DNA from 2 places in the Glaciecola siphonariae genome. Region 1 is predicted to be linked to the other one. Evidence: predicted binding sites of a transcription regulator. Region 1 holds the regulator's gene; the other holds the start of a gene.
The links. Region 1 encodes FNR, which switches genes on or off when oxygen is low (the NO sensors DNR and NnrR bind a similar motif). Its sites were predicted from a motif close to TTGATCTAGATCAA; they were not measured.
Positions count from the first base shown of each region.

Region 2: the regulator FNR is predicted to act here: its motif matches at 2,220-2,233, upstream of ACFO4O_RS06615 (DUF3149 domain-containing protein).

Region 1 covers NZ_JBHSGU010000002.1:672,828-676,357, forward strand. The annotation lists gene ttcA (tRNA 2-thiocytidine(32) synthetase TtcA) at 1-81, opposite strand, end outside; gene uspE (universal stress protein UspE) at 230-1,132, opposite strand; gene fnr (fumarate/nitrate reduction transcriptional regulator Fnr) at 1,222-1,959, opposite strand; gene ACFO4O_RS04560 (sulfite exporter TauE/SafE family protein) at 1,987-2,655, opposite strand; gene ccoS (cbb3-type cytochrome oxidase assembly protein CcoS) at 2,648-2,947, opposite strand; gene ACFO4O_RS04570 (heavy metal translocating P-type ATPase) at 2,955-3,530, opposite strand, start outside.
Region 2 covers NZ_JBHSGU010000002.1:1,176,039-1,179,568, reverse strand. The annotation lists gene gshA (glutamate--cysteine ligase) at 1-1,291, shown strand, start outside; gene ACFO4O_RS06620 (transglycosylase SLT domain-containing protein) at 1,441-2,064, shown strand; gene ACFO4O_RS06615 (DUF3149 domain-containing protein) at 2,296-2,418, shown strand; gene smrB (endonuclease SmrB) at 2,454-3,002, opposite strand; gene prmB (50S ribosomal protein L3 N(5)-glutamine methyltransferase) at 3,120-3,530, shown strand, end outside.

The DNA of each region.
Region 1 (3,530 bases):
ATTGTATTCAATTACCGCTTTAGCACATTGGCTTCTAAGCTGCTTTTGAAGTTTTTTTGAGTTGTTTGACCCTTGCATCATCACTAAAACATGTCCTTAACGCTTTGCGAGTTGATGATCTAATGAATTAATGAGGCATCAACCTGCAAAAGCGAACAGATAAATAAAAACGGGGCAAGTATACGTAACTTGCCCCGTGGTTTCACCTGTTGCTTTTAAGCAAAGATAACTATTGGATATTTGGCTTGATGACTAAGGTATCACAGTTTATTTTATCAATAATGTGTTCTGCGGTGTTGCCTAACAGCGCCGCGGATATGCCTCGCCGCCCAACAGACCCGAGAACAAGCAGTTCAGCGTCTAATTGCTCGCAAAGCTTGGGGATTACATCTTCTGGCAAGCCTTCAGACACGTGCACGTGATTCGAAGGCAAATCATGCTGCTTTGCAATCGCATTTATCTCTTCTAAATGCCGAGCCTGCACATCTTCGTTATATGCTTGAGCGTTAAAGCTAGGCACTTCAATGGCGATATGAACAGGTGCCCCTGCGAAGGTATTCGCCAAATGAACGTTTGCGTCTATAACTTTCGCTAAATCACAACTAACTTTACAGACTCGGTCGCTTAACAGATTATGCACACTGTCGTTGGTGTCGATGCTAACAGCAGACACAATGTTGCCGTTTTCAGGCCAGCTATGCTCTTTTACCATTAATACATTTATTGGGCTTACCCTTAATAAATGCCAGTCGTTCGGCGTAAAGACTTTTTGCGCCAACTTATTGTGTTGTTTGCAGCTTTTCACAATCAGATCACAGTGCTCATGGGTGGCAACGTCGACAATACCGCGATAAAGCGATTTGTTCCAAATTGCTTTTGTTTGCACCTGAGCATCACAACGACTTACATAGGCTTGCATGGCTTTGCTTTGCCCATTGAGCAAGGCCGCTTTCATATCAACACGCTGCTCGGTGGTCAAAAAGTTAGTCATGTCGTAGGTTTCATCGAATATACAGCTTACTAGCAGGATACTCGCGTTGGTCTTCTCAGCGAGATAGCACGCGCGTTGAAACGCAGACTGTTCTTTATGGTAGGGGTCAAATACGACTAAGATGCGTGAACAGTTGAACATGTACGTTCTCCGTTATTTCAGACACCCTTAGTATAAGAAAAGGCGCGAGCATATGCATGCAGGCGCCTTGTGCTGGATCAATGAATATCTTAATTTATTGCAGAAATCGAAATCTCGTTCTCCGGCATGCGCTGCTGAACGCCCGCAAAATCTAAGATGGTAATGAGCTTACCGTCAACTTCTATTAAGCCTTCTTTCTGAAAACGGGTGAGTAAGCGGCTAATGGTCTCTACAGTGAGGCCGAGGTAATTTCCAATTTCATTGCGGGTCATCGACAAATTAAACTGTTTAGCTGAATAACCGCGCTCATCGAAGCGCTGCGATAAATGACTAATAAAATGCAGTAAGCGCTCTTCAGCACTGCGTTTGCTTAACAGCATCATTAATTCGTGATCGTGCTTTATTTCTGCGCTCATGAAGCGCATTATTTGCTGACGCAACTTAGGATAGCGCTCCGACACTTTATCTAGCGTATCGTAAGGAAGTTCACATACCATGGCTGTTTCAAGTGCTTGAGAATAACTTTGGTGCTTATTGTCTTTTAATGCGTCAAAGCCAATTATATCGCCAGGAAAATGAAAGCCTGTGATTTGTTCAACACCGTCTTTATCGCTGATGTAAGACTTAAAAGAACCAGACCGCACTGCATACAAGGAGTGAAAGGGTTGACCGCTTTGCACGAGCTTGTCATGTTTGTGCAAGGGACGTTTTCTTTCGATAATATCGTCGAGTGATTCAAGCTCTGTTTTACTTAGACTTACGGGTAAACAGAGGTGACTGAAGCTGCAGCTTTGGCAGTGAATGGAGAGCTCAGGACTAGATGCCATGAATTACATCCTTTAAGAGAATTCAGATCACTTTATACCTTGAATAATCGGTAAAATCAAAACAAAAGCAGAGATAATTAGACCAAAGGCTAGAGTTTTGCGAGTAAGACTGTGTTGTAAAAAGGGCAAAATAAAATTTGCGCCCAGGCTCATTGCAATTAAAGCAGGAAACGTACCTGCGCCGAACATCATCATAAACGCTGCGCCATTAAGCGCACTGCCCGATGCCATCGACCACGTCAGCGCTGTATACACTAAACCACATGGCAACCATCCCCAAACCATGCCATAGCCAAGCGCATATCCTGGATGCTTAAATGGCAGCATTTTTTTTGATAATGGCTGTAGGTAGCGCCATAGATGAGAGCCTAGTTTCTCAAAATATGAAAGGCCTTTGTACCAGTCGCTAATATAAAGTGCCAATAGGATCAAAAAGACCGCGCTGATAATGGTGAGAATGGGGATGGTGGTATGGATGGCGTTGCTTGCAATAGCGCCTAAATAGCCGCTTAATGCACCCGCTAAGCTGTAAGAAAGCACTCGCCCAACGTTGTAGGCCAGAATATAAAAAGAAGGAGAGGCCTGCTTGGGAATAGCAAAGGTAAATGCGCTGGCAATACCGCCGCACATACCTACACAATGCACGCCACCGGCCAGGCCCATTAAAAATGCGGAAAAAAGACCGATTTCAATCATGCTTAGCGGAAGATGCCTTCGTTACGCCGTGTGCATCTGGGCTATCTGAGATGGCCTTATCTTCTAATGTATCTGCGCTTATTGGGCGATTTGCGCCGCCTTCTATAAGCTGCGTTGAAGTGTTAAGCTTTTCTTTTTCGTTAGGCTTTTTTATGTCGTCGTCAAACAAAATGCTGTATCCCTGACGCTCTAGATCATCAAACTGATTCGACTTTACCGCCCAAAAAAACACACCAACCGCAATTGAAACAATGATAATCGCCAGCGGAATTAACACAAATATAATACTCATGGTGCAATTATCTCATTAAACGTGTGGAGTTATATACCACTATTATAGAACTTAAAGACATGCCAAGCGCTGCCTGCCATGGCGTTAATACGCCGCTTACTGCAAACGGTAGAACCAGTAAATTATATCCAAGTGCCCAAGCAATATTTTGTTTTATTTTTCGTTTCGTGCGGACGGCCATTTCTATCACATCGCTAAGTGCGTTCAGTTTTGGGTTCAGTAGCACAATATCAGCGGCGTTCTTTGCTAAATCAGATGCATTGCCAACTGCAATAGACACATCGGCAGCCGCTAGCACCGGCGCATCATTTATGCCGTCGCCAAGCATAATGATCGACTTAGCCTGCTGTTGCTGGGCATGAATGTGGTCAAGTTTAGCCTCGGGTGGGCAGCCACCAAAACCATGCGTGATATTGAGCTGTGAAGCAATGGCATCAACATTTTCTTGAGCATCGCCACTTAAAATCGATAAATCATAGGTGTGCAAGGAATCGAGTACTGATTTAACGTCCTCTTTGATTGTGTCGGTCACCCAAAATGCCGCAGCTACTTTCCCATTTATCGCCATTAATACGTTTGCACC
Region 2 (3,530 bases), 500 kb from region 1:
CGACGAATACTTATGGCCTATGAGTATGCCTTGTTTTATAGACGCTCAAACGAATATTCCCATTGCGCGATACGGGAAATCAAATATTGCGAAGATGAAAGAAGTGTACCGAAGCGGCCTGCATAATCGCTATGGCAGCATGATGCAGGTAATTAGTGGTGTACACTTTAATTTTTCACTGCCAGAGAGTTTTTGGCAGCTATGGTGCGACAAGATGCAAATGCCGGCAGACAAAATTGGCATTTCCTCTCAGTATTTCTCACTTGTCCGCCAGTTTAAACGTCTGGCATGGGTAATTCCTTATTTATTCGGTGCGTCGCCCGCTCTATGCGGCTCATTTATAAGCCACAGAAAGGTTCCACATCCTTTTGAAAAAATTGGCCGTGGTACGCTGTTTTTACCGCATGCTACATCGCTGCGTATGAGCGACCTTGGATATACCAGTACAGCACAGTCAAATTTGCGCATCTGCTACAACGATTTATCAACCTATGTCAGTACCCTTCGAGAAGCGATTAATTTGCCGGCAGAGCAATATGCGCACATAAGTGCGGGCGAAAATGGCAAATGGCAGCAGTTGAATAAAAACGTACTGCAAATTGAAAATGAGCTGTATTCACCTATTCGTCCAAAGCAAGTGGCTAACTCGATGGAAAAGCCCACCGACGCACTTGAAGATAGAGGCGTGAGCTATTTGGAAATTCGTTCCTTGGACGTTAACCCGTTCTCGCCGGTGGGCTTAGATGCGCACCAGATTGACTTTTTGGACGTATTTTTATTGTATTGTTTGGCGCTGCCTTCGGTCGATTTTTCAGATGCTGCCAACAAAGAGAATCAGGCGAATTTTGTAGACGTTGTGCTCAAAGGTCGCCAAGCTGATTTGCAACTAAGTAATGCCGGTCAGTCAATTTCGCTCGCAAAATGGGGCGAGACGCTTATGGAAGACCTGATGCAAGTTGCCTCTGTTTTAGATGAGGCTCATGCAAGCAAAAAATTTAGCCAAGCGGTTACAACGCAGGCGCATAAATTTGTCGATGCGTCGCAAACCTTTTCAGGGCGCTGGTTAAATACTCTGCAAGAAAATGAAATAGACAACAGTATTTTAGGTATGGAGCTGGCAAAAGAATATAAAACGTTTATTCAAGAAATGGACTATCGCAATATTTCGAAAGTCGATTTTGAAGAACAGGCAAAAGTATCCATGCTAAAGCAGGCTGACATTGAGGCCAGTGATACTCAGTCTTTTAACGATTTTATTAAAGATTATTTTGGGTCGAGTAAAACGCGATAGAGTCGCATCTTATGCGCTTATGCGCTTACTCACCAAAGGTGAAAATTTAGGCAAAAAAAACCCAGCGAAATCGCTGGGTCAATACACACTTAGGGAAACACATTTAATCTGTACATAAGAGTACGTAAGCTACTAAGAAGTTCAAAAAAATGTCAAAAAAAATCATCTACATAGCGCTAACAATGCTCAGTGTCTTTATTCTAGGGGGCTGCGCCACTACTCAGCCTTCGAGTCGTGAGAATCTGTGTCACATATTTGAAGAAAAGCGTGATTGGTATGATGCCGCAAAGGATATGCGTGACAAATGGGGCGTTCCCATTCATGTGCCTATGGCAATGATGTACCAAGAAAGCTCATTTCGACACGACGCGCTCCCTCCTCGAGATTATGTTTTTTTTGGCTTAATACCCTGGGGGCGAGTGAGCAGTGCTTACGGCTATGCGCAGGCGAAAACGATGACATGGGACGATTACAAGCGCGAGACTAATAGCCGTTTTGCAGACCGCGATGACTTTGATGATGCGATTGATTTTATGGGCTGGTTTATTAGCAAAACTCACACGATAAATCGTATTTCTAAGTGGGATGCGGGTGCTCAGTATCTCAACTATCATGAAGGGTGGGGCGGATACAAACGCAAAACGTATCGACAGAAGCAGTGGCTTGTAAAGGTTGCGCAAAAGGTAGACGCTCGCTCAAAACGCTATGCTGCCCAGCTGAAAACGTGTGAAGACGAGTTAAACAAAGGCTGGTTTATGCGCCTTTTCACTTAATACCTTTCATATATCTGCTGAGATGCTCTTCTGAGCAAGATGGGTAAGTTATTATTCATGCCCCATCGCTTTGCGTGCCATCTCAGCGCTAAATCGTCTAAATATTGATCTGGATTAATAAACAAATGTCTTCGGTTGTTTGAGCGTAAATTTGCTTGATCTAGATCAGCTTAGTTTTCTGACGTTTTGCCACAATATCGTTGTTTTTTAATCAACAAGGCAGGAAACAGTATGTTAGACCTTCTATTATCAGATCCAGTCGCATGGGGTTCAGTGTTCGGTATTTTTGTTGTGGTTGCTATTTGCGCATACTATGTGTATTTGTTTTTACACAATGTTGCCGAAGATAACTAATTAAGCTTTGTGAAGCCGCTAAATGCGCCTGCGTATTAGGGCAGGGGCGCGATAAATTCAATCAGTACAAGTACTGCGCCTTTTCCGCCCCACTCAAGGGGTGCCTGATGAAAGCCAAGTACTTTTGGATGTTGAACTAAATAATTGGGCACTTTTTGTTTGAGCACGCCTCCGCTTACGCCATGTATGACCTGAATGCATTCATAATGTCGGCGCACCGCCTCATCGATAGCCGCTGCAAGCTCAAGCTTTGCCTGTTGAGTGGTTAAGCCGTGTAAATCTAGCTCAAGTTCGGGCACAATTTCACCGCGTCGAATGCGTTTAATACCTTGTTCAGCCTCGCTTGTTTTACGCGCAAATTTCAAGGCTTTGCTAGGGTCAAAATAGGCTTCAAAGCCATCAGAAAACTCAAAGCTAGCTGCTCGGCGCTTACCTTCTTTACTCGTTTTTACCGCTGGGCGTTTGTTCAAGGCGCGCTTCTCTTTTGGGTCTTGCACATATTGAGTGTGCTGCACGGGCTTGGCGTCGGCAAACATCTCGCTAAAATTTAGGTCTTGGGCTAACTTTGAGACTTTTTTATCCATCTTTTTAAATTATCAGCGAAATTCCGGTAAATAATGCGTATTATATTGCCACAAATACACGGCAAACGCATACACCGTTTCAGGTGTTGCCAATGACATTCTGGCAAGCTAGCAAACATGCAAACACACGATCACAACAGCGATACACACAATTTGCTCACGATTGGTGATTGGATTCGCTTTACCATAAGCGAATGTCATCGAAACGATATTTTTTTAGGTCACGGAACCGATAACATCTGGGATGAAGCTGAGCATTTAGTGTTTCAAGCCTTAGACATCCCTTTGATGCTTGGCCAAGCGCAAAAGAGCGTGGTGTATCAAAGCCGATTGATACAAGATGAAATTGATAAGCTCGATACGTGGGTGCGCCTGCGCGCGCAGCATGCTAAGCCTTTGCCTTACATCAGCAATATTGCTTGGTTTGCGCAGATGCCGTTTTATGTGGATGAGCGAGTGCTTATACCTCGCTCTCCATTTGCTGAGCTGATCAATAAACGTTTTGCACCCTTTGTATCTAAGCACTTC